DNA from 3 places in the Vibrio sp. QJM3NY_26 genome. Region 1 is predicted to be linked to each of the others. Evidence: predicted binding sites of a transcription regulator. Region 1 holds the regulator's gene; each other region holds the start of a gene.
The links. The regulator MetJ, encoded in region 1, represses methionine synthesis genes. The targets are predictions, from matches to a motif close to TTAGACNTNTANANGTCTAA.

Region 1 (4,290 bases):
TCTTCAAGGCCAACAGAAAGGCGCAGTAGTTGTTGAGAAACACCCGCTTCTGCCAATGCTTCTTCGCCCATCGCACGGTGAGTCATCGACGCAGGGTGACAAATCAGGCTTTCAACACCACCCAGTGATTCAGCCAAAGAAAATAACTCTAACTTATCTACAAAATATTTAAGTGCTTCAAAAGAGCCCGCAAACTCAAAGCTCAACATGGAACCAAAGCCCAACTGCTGTTTCTTCGCGATCTCGTGACCCGGGTGTTCAGGAAGGCTTGGGTGGTAAATAGTGCCCACCAGATCTTGTTGTTGCAGAGCCGTCAGAATTTCACGTGAACTCTCTTCGTGAACACGCATACGCGCACCTAGCGTACGAATACCACGTAGAGTCATGTAACTATCAAATGGTGTGCCGGTCGCACCAATACAGTTGCCCCACCATGCAAGCTCTTCAGCGTGCTCTTCAGTTTTCGTCACGACAACGCCACCAATAACATCTGAGTGTCCGTTGATGTATTTGGTGGTTGAGTGGATAACAAAATCAGCACCCAGCTCTAAAGGCTTTTGGAACACAGGCGTCAAAAACGTGTTATCGACAGCAACCAGAGCACCTACCTCTTTCGCTTTACGGCAAGTCTCTGCAATATCAACCACACGAACCAACGGGTTCGATGGCGTTTCGATTAAGATCAACTTTGGCTTGAGCGCGATCGCCGCATCCAACGCTGCTTGATCCGATTGATCAACGAACAAAACTTTGAAGTCACCTTTTAACGAGCGGGTATTAAATAGGCGGTAAGTACCACCGTAGCAGTCGTGTGGTGCGATAATAAGATCATCACCGCCTAAGAAAGCGGATACCCACAAGTTAAGTGCCGAAGTACCACAGTTAGTCACCACTGCACCTTTGCCAGATTCAAGCTCAAACAATGCCGTTTCTAATAAACCACGGTTTGGGTTACCAGAACGGGTGTAATCGTACTTTGGCACTTCACCAAAAGCGGGAAACCCATAGTTAGTCGAAAGATAAATAGGTGGGACAACGGCATGGTGTTGCGTGTCTGACTCGATACCAGTACGTACTGCGATTGTTGCTGGCTTCCGGCTGCTCATAGGTGCTTCCTTACAAGTTTTGCGTCTGAGAATCACAGCGGCTTGTCGGCATTTTGCGGCTGTGTTAGATATATGTTATTCACTTTACTTTCATAAATGTGAGACGTCAACACTTCTAGACGTCTATATGTCTTTGCTTATGGCAGTAAATCCCGCTAAAATCACCACTATTAATTTATTCTAACAACTAAAGTGATGAAGGTACGCAATGGCCGACTGGAATGGTGAATACATAAGCCCATATGCTGAGCATGGAAAGAAAAGCGAACAAGTAAAAAAAATTACAGTTTCTATCCCTCTAAAAGTGTTAAAGGTTCTTACTGACGAGCGCACTCGCCGCCAGATTAATAACCTACGCCATGCAACAAACAGTGAGCTACTGTGCGAAGCCTTTCTACATGCGTACACAGGCCAACCACTGCCAACGGATGAAGATCTCCGTAAAGACCGTCCAGACGACATCCCGACTGAAGTGAAAAAGCTGATGACAGAGATGGGTATCGAATTCGAAGCGTTTGACGAAGAATAAAAACAACTCAGTCACTGCCTTCAATATTGATTCGCTATAGCTGAACCTTATTTGTCACATCACCCACTACGTTATCGGTAGCTGCTCTGTGAATGATAGACATAAAAAAAACCGACTCCTATGAGTCGGTTTTTTATTATTCTTTTTCGCTCAATAGAGCAACAGCTATTAAGCTATTAAGCTATTAAATTATTAAATTATTAAATTATTAAATTATTAAATTATTAAAGCATTAAGCCATATAGTTAGCAGGCATCTCAATACGAGCTACGCCAGATTCAACGGCCGCTACTGCAACCGCTTGTGCTACGCGAGGAAGTAGACGTGGGTCCATTGGCTTAGGAATGATGTAGCCTTTACCAAACTCCAGTGCAGTCTCACCTGCAGCAGCAAGTACTTCAGCCGGAACTTCTTCTTTCGCTAGTTCACGAATCGCTTTAACCGCAGCCAGCTTCATCTCATCATTGATTTCGCTCGCACGCACATCAAGCGCACCACGGAAAATGAATGGGAAACAAAGTACGTTGTTTACTTGGTTCGGGTAATCGCTACGGCCTGTACCCATGATAAGGTCAGAACGAACTTCATGAGCAAGCTCTGGCTTGATCTCTGGATCTGGGTTTGAACATGCAAACACAACAGGCTTATCAGCCATCAGCGTGAGTGCTTTAGCTGGTAGCAGGTTAGGACCCGATACGCCCAAGAACAGGTCAGCGCCTTCAATAACATCTTCAAGCGTGCGCTTGTCCGTGTTATTTGCGAATAGCGCTTTGTATTCATTCAAGTCTTCACGACGAGTGTGGATTACACCTTTACGGTCAAGCATGTAGATCTTCTCACGCTGAGCGCCACACTTAATCAGCAGTTCCATACAAGCAACAGCTGCTGCGCCAGCACCTAAACAAACGATCTTACACTCTTCAAGCTTCTTACCTTGAAGCTCAATCGCGTTCAGCATACCTGCAGCCGTTACAATCGCTGTACCGTGTTGGTCATCATGGAAAACAGGGACATCACAACGCTCAATCAGGCGGCGCTCAATCTCAAAACAGTCAGGTGCTTTGATGTCTTCTAGGTTAATACCGCCGAATGTATCTGCGATATTCGCAACCGTATCAACGAACTCATCGATTGTGCGGTGTTTTACTTCAATATCGATAGAATCTAAACCAGCAAAACGCTTAAACAGTAGCGCTTTACCTTCCATAACAGGTTTAGAAGCAATAGGGCCAAGGTTACCTAGGCCAAGAATCGCTGTACCGTTAGAGATAACTGCAACCATGTTGCCTTTACCTGTGTACTTATAAACGTTATCAACGTTCTGTGCGATCTCGCGAACAGGCTCAGCCACGCCTGGGCTGTATGCAAGTGCTAGGTCTTCTGCAGAGTTTGCAGGCTTCGTCAGTGCTACGGCAATTTTGCCTGGAATTGGGAACTCATGGTAATCAAGAGCTTGCTGACGGAATTGTTCTTGAGGCGATAACGCTTGAGAGGATTGATCTTGGCGGCTGTCTTCAGACATAGGTGTAGGTTCCTAGGATATTATTATTTGGGGGATCTTGTTCATGTTAATAGATGTACTTCAAAGTTCCTAGGTGGTTAAAGCCTCTGTCTCATTAAAAAACGAGATTTCACTACTAATAAGACCAGTGAGCAGTTGAAATTACTGTCGCTTGTTGAACTTTCGAGCGGATTTCAAGAATGGAGTGTTGGGTGTAAGTTATGAAACAAAACTCAAGCGGGTTGCCTGTCGTTTCGAGAAGTTGATGGCTGAATAAGATTCAGCGTTTTCTTAAATTTCAGGCAACAAAAAAGGACACCGAAGTGTCCTTTTTATGTCTAAATAGCGAGAATTACTTCTTGCTAGAAAGAGCACCGAAACGCTTGTTGAAGCGATCAACACGGCCGCCAGTATCTACGATACGTTGCTTACCAGTGTAGAATGGGTGACATTTGTCACATACGTCTAGGTGGATAGATTCTTTTGCAAGCGTTGAGTTGAACTCAAATGTGTTGCCGCAAGAACAAGTTGCAGAAACTGCTTTGTATTCTGGGTGGATACCAGTTTTCATGGGATAACCTCAAGTAGGCCGTGTCGCTATACGATTCTAAGCCGCACACCACACGTAGTTAAAAAATAAAATAAAGACACCGCTGCATCACTAAACTGCGATAAAGCCATACCTTTAAGGCGCAGTATAGTAATGAATCTATAAGGCAGGATCAACTGATTTGATACATTTTTCACCAATAGCCTCTTTTATTTCCTTTGTCGGCCTGAGATTTCGGGCTCTCGTTATCTTCCTTCGTTAACTCGATACTCTCATCCAAACTGCTCCTCGAATTTAACGCCCTTATCCATTAGACTGTTCGCTCTCGTCAACTCAGATAAAGCTGTCCCTTTATGCGTCCAATGATTGCCCGCGTGGCACTGCCTGTTCCACTAGACAAGCAGTTCGATTACAAGATTCCTAACCACCTATTCCCGATTATTGGTGGACGAGTATCTGTGCCTTTTGGACGACAAACCTTAACAGGTATTGTTACAGCTCTGGTTAACGAATCTGAATTCGAGCTAGACAAGCTCAAGCCCATTAAAGCCTTATTAGACAACCAACCTGTTTGGCCAGAATCGGTCTATTCACTCTTGGTATG
Region 2 (4,290 bases), 190 kb from region 1:
ATTGCTCATCGATCGTGAAACGATTTAAGCGTGATGTTTCTTTTTGATGACTTCGTGGTAAGCATGCCATGTTCCGTAACCAAGTAATGGCATCGTTACAATCATACCGACACCGTAGGTCGCGAAGCCGACTAAGATACCTGTACCAATGATACCAGCCCAAACGACCATCGCAGGGATGTTTGATTTAACAGCGTTGAAGCTAGTAAAAATGGCACTCATTACATCTACACGTCTTTCCATCATTAATGGAATCGAAAATGCTGAGATGCTAAATATCAGGCTAGCGATAACCAACCCAATCACTGAACCCGTAATCAGGAATGGTGCAAACTCGCTTAATGGTGCTCCTTGTACGGAAGGGTAGAGCGCATGCAATAACGCAGCAATCCGCATCCAAAAGATCATTGCAACCATTAACACAATCGCAAAGGCCCATTGGTGGGTGGAGTTGCGAGTAATTGCTTTCATTGAGTGGAACAAACTTGGGGAATGTCCTTTCTCTCTTTCCCAGCTTGCGTCATATAGGCCTAGAGCAAGAAAGGGTCCTATCAACATATAGACTATCAAGCTTGGCATGACGACTAGGTGTGTTCCTTGCCATTGGACTAGTTGCACGATGGCGATGGCCGCAGCCATGAAACACAATCCGTAAAACGCGCTGATTATTGGCATTTTCACTAAGTCATGCAGTGCAAGCGATAACCAGTGGAATGGGGCGGATATGCTTACTTGGTTACAAGGAATGGTGCGAGCGTAATCCTGATCGCTGACCTTGTGTTTCTTATCGTTTAGTTCGGATGGGTGCACGGTACGAGGCATAGATCCCCCTAGTTAAATAACGTCCTAGTTATAATTCCACAAGGCTCTGAAGTATCGCTTACGAGAGCGTTATGGTGTTGAGCTAAACTGCTCTTTGTCATCCCAGTTATTGTTCTTGCGTACATTTAACGAGCGTTATCAGACTGAATTAATTTGAGTTAAATGTGAGCTTGATCGCCTAGGAGTTACCTTAACTATTGTCAGTAGAGCTAGAAAACACAAATTATCAGCGGATTTTTATACTAAGTGGTTAACGGTAAAGAAGACTTGGACAGGGTGTTCTAGCAGGGGAAGGTTTGGTAAGTGCATAAAAATAAAGCCCTTACTAAGAAGTAAGGGCTTTAAAGAAACAAATCGCAGTGGCTAAATTATTTTAGGCCAGCGAAGTCCGCAAGGATTGCTGCTTTGTCCGTCGCTTCCCAAGGGAACTCTTCGCGACCGAAGTGACCGTATGCAGCCGTCTTTTTGTAGATAGGCTGAAGAAGGTTCAGCATTTCTTGAAGACCGTATGGACGTAGGTCGAAGTTTTGACGAACAGCTTCAATGATGATCTCGTGAGCTACTTTCTCAGTACCAAACGTTTCAACCATGATAGATGTTGGATCTGCAACACCGATAGCGTAAGACAGTTGAATCTCACAACGGTCAGCCATGCCAGCAGCAACGATGTTTTTCGCAACGTAACGCGCTGCGTAAGCTGCAGAACGGTCAACTTTTGATGGATCTTTACCAGAGAATGCACCGCCACCGTGACGAGCTGCGCCGCCGTAGGTATCAACGATGATCTTACGACCTGTTAGACCACAGTCACCCATTGGGCCACCGATTACGAAACGGCCGGTTGGGTTGATGAAGAAGTTAGTGTCTTTATTGATCCATTCAGCAGGAAGTACTGGCTTGATGATCTCTTCCATTACCGCTTCACGTAGGTCAGGTGTTGTTACTGAATCACAGTGTTGAGTTGAAAGAACAACTGCGTCGATACCAACAATCTTACCTTGGTCGTATTGGAACGTAACTTGAGATTTCGCATCTGGACGAAGGAAGTCAAGCTTGCCGCTCTTACGTACTTCAGCTTGCTTCTTAACAAGAAGGTGAGAGTAAGTAATTGGAGCTGGCATTAGGATTGGTGTTTCGTTAGTCGCGTAACCAAACATGATACCTTGGTCGCCTGCGCCTTGATCTTTAGGATCGGCTTTATCAACACCTTGGTTGATGTCTGGAGACTGCTTACCAATGGTGTTTAGTACAGCACAAGAGTCTGCGTCAAAGCCCATATCAGAATGAACGTAACCAATTTCACGAACTGTTTCACGAGTGATTTCTTCGATATCAACCCATGCAGACGTTGTTACTTCACCGCCAACCATAACCATGCCGGTTTTTACGTAAGTCTCACAAGCAACACGTGCTTTTGGATCTTGTTCCAAGATGGCATCAAGAACAGCATCAGAGATTTGGTCTGCAATTTTATCTGGATGGCCTTCTGAAACAGATTCAGAAGTGAATAGGTGCTTAGCCATGAGAGCTCCACTTTTAGTTTAGTTTTTAGTTGCAAATAGTTAAATGCAAATAATTTTAGGCGTCGCAAGCTAGGAAGCGCCGCCATTAAATACAGTATATTTTGTAGGTGTTTCTACATCTAGACGGCTATTCTAAATTCCAGCGGTCGAATTACAAGCTCTTTTTTATGATATGTCATAACTAATCGTTTGCGTATCGGTCGAGATAACACATTGCTAAGTGATGTAAATGTTCGAAAATTGCGAAAAGTGACCGTTAAAATGCCAGTAAAACGTTTGCAGTCGCTAAAGTCGTTTGAGAGAATACCCGCGCTAATAAAAATGAAAACTTTAGCATCAATCTATTTTTTAAATCGCTTATGTACTCAGGAGCAGACATGCCTTCTCGTAAAGATCTAGCCAATGCAATTCGCGCACTTAGCATGGATGGCGTTCAACAAGCAAATTCAGGCCACCCTGGCGCACCTATGGGTATGGCTGACATCGCTGAAGTTCTTTGGCGTGGTCACTTGAACCACAACCCAGCAAACCCAGAGTGGGCTGACCGCGACCGTTTTATTCTGTCTAACGGGCATGGTTCAATGTTGATTTACTCTCTGCTTCATCTTGCAGGTTACGAGCTTTCAATTGAAGACCTTAAGAACTTCCGTCAACTGCACTCTAAGACTCCTGGTCACCCAGAGTACGGTTACGCTCCTGGTATCGAAACAACGACTGGTCCTCTAGGTCAAGGCATCACTAACGCTGTTGGTATGGCGATGGCTGAGAAAGCATTGGCTGCACAGTTCAACAAAGAAGGCCACGACATCGTCGATCACTTCACTTATGCATTCATGGGTGATGGTTGTCTGATGGAAGGTATCTCTCACGAAGCATGTTCTTTAGCAGGTACGCTAGGTCTTGGTAAGCTGGTTGCTTTCTGGGATGACAACGGCATCTCTATCGATGGCGAAGTTGAAGGTTGGTTCTCTGACGATACACCTAAGCGTTTTGAAGCTTACGGCTGGCACGTAATCCCGGCCGTTGATGGTCACGACTCTGATGCTATCAACGCGGCTATCGAAGCAGCTAAAGCGGATCCTCGTCCAACGCTTATCTGTACTAAAACTATTATCGGTTTTGGTTCTCCAAACAAAGCGGGTACGCACGACTGTCACGGTGCTCCACTAGGCGCTGATGAAATCACAGCAACTAAAGCGGCACTTGGTTGGGAACACGGTCCTTTCGAAATTCCAGCTGATATCGCAGCTGAGTGGAATGCGAAAGAAGCGGGCGCAGCGAAAGAAGCGGCTTGGAATGCTAAGTTTGACGCATACGCAGCGGCTCACCCAGAGCTAGCAGCAGAATTTAAACGTCGTACTAACGGCGAGCTTCCAGCTGAATGGGAAGAGAAAGCAAACGCAATCATTGCTGACCTTCAAGCTAACCCAGCAAACATCGCATCACGTAAAGCATCTCAAAATGCACTAGAAGCGTTCGGCGCTATGCTACCTGAATTCATGGGCGGCTCTGCTGACCTTGCGCCTTCTAACCTGACTATGTGGTCTGGTTCTAAGTCTCTTGAAGCGAACGATTTCTCAGGTAACTACATCCACTACGGTGTACGTGAATTCGGTATGACGGCTATCATGAACGGTATCGCTCTGCACGGTGGTTTCGTACCATACGGCGCAACGTTCTTAATGTTCATGGAATACGCGCGTAACGCAATGCGTATGGCGGCTCTGATGAAAATTCAGAACATTCAAGTTTACACGCACGATTCTATCGGCCTAGGCGAAGATGGTCCTACTCACCAACCGGTTGAGCAGATCGCATCTCTACGTCTGACTCCAAACATGAGCACATGGCGCCCATGTGACCAAGTTGAGTCTGCTGTTGCTTGGAAACTGGCAATCGAGCGTAAAGATGGTCCTTCTGCACTTATCTTCTCTCGTCAAAACCT
Region 3 (4,290 bases), 1.6 Mb from region 1:
TGTGGTTTACGACATTGATCTCTAAGAAAGACAACGTTGATATGGTTCGTTCAGAGCTTGGCAAGCTGAGAGCTAAACAAGTAAAAGTGGTTGAGATGTCACAAGGCCAGAAGGTGAGTCGCTTTATCGCATGGACCTTTATGGACGACGAACAAAGACAAGAGTGGATTGCGCTTAAATAACAGACTGTACTTAGTTAAGATATTAAGTTGATATTACGAACGGGCTTGTTGTTAACGCAACAAACCCGTTTTTATATCTATCGCATCGACTCTAAGCTTAGTTAGCCTTAAACGGAGAGCAGTTCGTCTAATTTACTTTGGTATTTCTGTTGAAGTGCACGGTTACCCGCTTTCTTTTCGAGTTCGACCAAGATTTGAAGCGATGGAATTTGATAGCCATAACGTTGGTGGAATTTGAATAAGCGGAGCCTAGCGTCATTGTATTCGGCCTCACTGACTTCAATTTTAGAAAGCTGTAGTACGGATCTAGCTCGATTTGGGTCGTGGTCAATCGCACGAGAGAAGTAGTATTTTGCTTGCTCGACCTCTCCGGCCTTAAACGCGCAGAATGCCGCATTTTCATAACTTGCAGAGACGAGATAATAATAGGGTTGGTTGATGGCACGGTTAAAGTATTTATCGGCTTGCTCGTATTCGCCCTGTTTACACAAGAATGTACCGTAGTTGTTCAATACATTGCCGTTTCTTGCGTCTAACCTCAGCGCTTTCTTATAGGCGTCTCTTGCTTCGTCAACTTCCCCAACTTGTTCGTAATAGTGCGCAATGGAAAGGCGAGCTCGATAGTAGCTAGGTGCGTGTTTGATGGCGAGCTCTAGGTTTTCACGTGCTCTCACCATATTCCCTTGTCCCATATAACCCAAACCTAATTCAATACGAGATTCAGACATCGCAATAGGGTCGCTTTCGATCTTTGGCGGTCCTTCAGTGACAGAAACACAACCGACCAACGAAAGAGAGGCGAGTAGTATCAGGCTCGATAACGAAAGGGGGCGGGATAACGAAATAGGTTTAGATAATAACGGCTTGGCGGGCATGTGAAGCTCCTTATGAACACCAACCCATCATATGAAATCAAACCTATTGAAGTGGTAAATCTATTATGGAATGCGACTCAAACACCATAAAAAAACCGTGTCCAATTTGGTGTTTTATCAACAACCTACTGAACACGGCTTTATGTGATTGTGAATCGGAAGAAAGAACTTAATCGTCTTTGGTAAAGTTGTCTTCGCTGAAGTGATCCAAATCGTAAGGCGTTTGTTGGTAAACGCAGTAGTTCAACCAGTTCGAGAATAGCAAGTGCCCATGACTACGCCAACTTGCGACAGGCTTATTATCTGGATTGTTGTTCGGGTAGTAGTTGATTGGAATCACGGGTTCCATACCTTCGCCTAAATCACGAACGTACTCACCGTGTAATGTATGCGCATCGTATTCAGGATGACCCGTTACAAACACGTTTCGCTTATCTTTGGTTGCCGCCAGATATACGCCAGCCACATCAGAAGTCGCAAGAACATCAAGGTCGGTATGCTCGGCTAAGTATTCCTGAGAGAAATCTGCATAGCGAGAGTGCGGTGCTAAGAAGGTATCGTCAAAGCCACGTAGAAGCGGGTGGTAAGGGTGATGAATCTCGTGATTATAAACACCAGAAAGCTTCTCTTTACGAGTGCGCTTTGGCAAATCATACAGTAGTTTCAAACCAGCCTGAGCCGCCCAGCACACATACAAGGTTGAGGTCACGTGCTTGTTTGCCCATTCCATGATGGTTTTTAGGTGGTCCCAGTAAATCACATCTTCAAATTGAACCAAGCCAAGCGGTGCACCAGTGATGATCAATCCATCAAAGTTTCTCCCTTTGACCATTTCAAATTGGCGGTAGAAGTTATCAAGGTGTTCGGTCGGTGTGTTTTTGCTTGGTCGGTCATCAATGCGCAGCAGCTCTACATCCACTTGCAATGGACTGTTTGATAGTAGGCGTAAGAATTGAGTTTCAGTTTCAATCTTCTTCGGCATTAGGTTGAGGATCAAGACTCGAAGTGGACGAATTTCCTGTGTCGATGCTCTTGATAACGGCATCACGAAGATGTTTTCTTCACGAAGAACATCAGATGCTGGCAATTGGTCTGGAATGCGAATAGGCAAAGCTTTCTCCCTAAGCTAGATATGTAGACGTCTATACATCTAAATCTATAGTAGTTTGGTACGCTTGTCGATATCCAAAATGGATAGATGTAAATTATTTGTGTTTTCTATCAGAAGCCACCTTCCGACGTCGAGGGAGTCTTATAATGTTTAACGACTACCCGAGTAATGCATAAGTGCTTGGTTCTGTTATGTAGAACTAGGCAGTTATCAGAGCAAGCGGTTAGCATTTACGATAAACTCATGTTTTCGAATTAGCCTGTAAAGTGACAGATGAAGTTAATACTCATTCGAGGGTTGCCCGGTTCTGGCAAGTCAACAAAAGCAAAAACCTACGATGCGTTGCATGTCGAAGCCGATATGTATTACGTGAATGAGCAAGGTGACTACTATTTTGATCCAAGGCAGCTACAGCAAGCTCATGAGTGGTGTCAGAACACGGCAGAGAATGGCTTGAAGCAAGGGTTGGATGTTGTTGTTTCGAATACCTTTATTAAGCATTGGGAAATGAAGGCTTACCGTCAACTGGCAAGAAAATACAAAGCTGACTTGATCATCGAAGTATGCCGAGAGCAATATGGCAGCATTCACGACATCGAACCGTCTGTGATTAAGCGCATGGCAAAAGATTGGCAAGAATAGCATCGTTCTTCCTCTGCTTGCGTGGCTGAATGGCAAATAGAATTAGATGAATAGAACAACTCCAAGGTAACGATTGAAATGGCAAAGCGCTCTGTTGTGGTCGACATGACATCTTACGGGATCTACACAACGTGGGATTCCAAATCTAAAGACCTTCCAAAAATCCAAGAGTTCACCACCACCGTTGATGCTGAAATCGACGTGGAATTTGGCTATACCTTGAATATCAAGAAAGCCAAAGGTGAAAAAATCCGCTACTGCATTTATCACCCGGATGTCACTACAGACAAGGGCGAAGTGCTCGAACCGTTCGATGGTGAAGAGCATGTCGGTAACAACGACTGGGATTTCTACTTAGGTGACACCATCTGGGCGCCAGTCTCGAACAAGTTAGGTAAGTGGCGCATGACCGTGGAGCTAAAAGGCAACATCATTGCCGATAAGACATTCGACCTTGTTGCAAAAGACGAAGGCCAATTCTGGAAGCGTAGGGGTTTTTAGACGAAATTTCTGGTGGACGTTAGCTTTAGGCTAAACGCAGACAATAAAAAGCCGAGTCACACGTCGTATGTGTACTCGGCTTTTTTCATTGTGCTAGATAGAAGTGACTACCTAACTAATGGATTAAATTATTGCGTTACGTAAGCTACAACAAACTCAGTGATAGCGACCATATCTTTCACTGCAATGTATTCTTCAGTGGTGTGAACTTTCGCCATACCAGTAGAAAGGTTAACCGTTGTTAGACCTTTCGCGTTGAAGTTGTTCGCATCGCTACCGCCGCCAGTGCGTTTAGTATTTGCGGTTACGCCAAGCTTCTCAAACGCTGATTTGATAGAAAGAATATGCGGGTGATCGTCTGCAATCACGAATGCATCGTAAGCACGAGTAGATTCGATTTCTACTTCAGCGCCGAACTGTTTTGCACTCTCTTGGAATGTCGAGATCATGTGCTCAACTTGAGCCGTTAGCTTTTCGCCGTTTAGTGAACGTGCTTCAGCCACGACTTTAAGCTCTGGCATTACGATGTTGGTCGCTTGACCACCTTCAACAATACCGACGTTTGCCGTAGTTTCTTCATCGATACGAAGTAGGTTCATCTTAGTGATAGCGTCTGCAGCAACTTGAATGGCACTGATGCCTTCTTCTGGCGCTAAACCAGCGTGAGCAGGGCGACCTTTGATCTTCGCGACAATCTTCTGCTGACCCGGAGCTGCGTTTACGATGGTGCCAATTGGGCCGCCTGTATCAAGTACGATAGCGTGCTCAGATTGAATGTAAGACATATCGAAGTTCAAAGAGCCGAACAGACCACCTTCTTCGAATACAGTAAATGCAATTTCGATAGTCTTGTGCTCTTTGCCTTCAGCTTTGATGCAACGAACCGCTTCCATGATAGCTGCGATACCAGACTTGTCGTCGCCACCTAGAATCGTGTTGCCTTTTGAACGGATGATGCCGTCTTCGATGATTGGCTCAA

Region 2: metK (methionine adenosyltransferase) is a predicted target of MetJ. The motif match lies at 2,457-2,476, and genes of this name have one in related genera.
Region 3: metA (homoserine O-acetyltransferase MetA) is a predicted target of MetJ. The motif match lies at 2,192-2,211, and genes of this name have one in related genera.

What each region holds. Positions count from the first base shown of each region.
Region 1 covers NZ_CM173515.1:3,167,684-3,171,973, forward strand. Annotated here, with positions in the region: gene AC3CH4_RS14160 (O-succinylhomoserine (thiol)-lyase) at 1-1,106, opposite strand, end outside; gene metJ (met regulon transcriptional regulator MetJ) at 1,315-1,635, shown strand; gene AC3CH4_RS14170 (malic enzyme-like NAD(P)-binding protein) at 1,868-3,157, opposite strand; gene rpmE (50S ribosomal protein L31) at 3,489-3,707, opposite strand; gene priA (primosomal protein N') at 4,040-4,290, shown strand, end outside.
Region 2 covers NZ_CM173515.1:2,974,332-2,978,621, reverse strand. Annotated here, with positions in the region: gene AC3CH4_RS13105 (DUF2189 domain-containing protein) at 25-822, opposite strand; gene metK (methionine adenosyltransferase) at 1,191-2,345, opposite strand; gene tkt (transketolase) at 2,723-4,290, shown strand, end outside.
Region 3 covers NZ_CM173515.1:1,563,669-1,567,958, forward strand. Annotated here, with positions in the region: gene rlmF (23S rRNA (adenine(1618)-N(6))-methyltransferase RlmF) at 1-182, shown strand, start outside; gene pilW (type IV pilus biogenesis/stability protein PilW) at 290-1,057, opposite strand; gene metA (homoserine O-acetyltransferase MetA) at 1,227-2,168, opposite strand; gene AC3CH4_RS07030 (ATP-binding protein) at 2,442-2,810, shown strand; gene AC3CH4_RS07035 (DUF3859 domain-containing protein) at 2,889-3,311, shown strand; gene AC3CH4_RS07040 (M20/M25/M40 family metallo-hydrolase) at 3,440-4,290, opposite strand, start outside.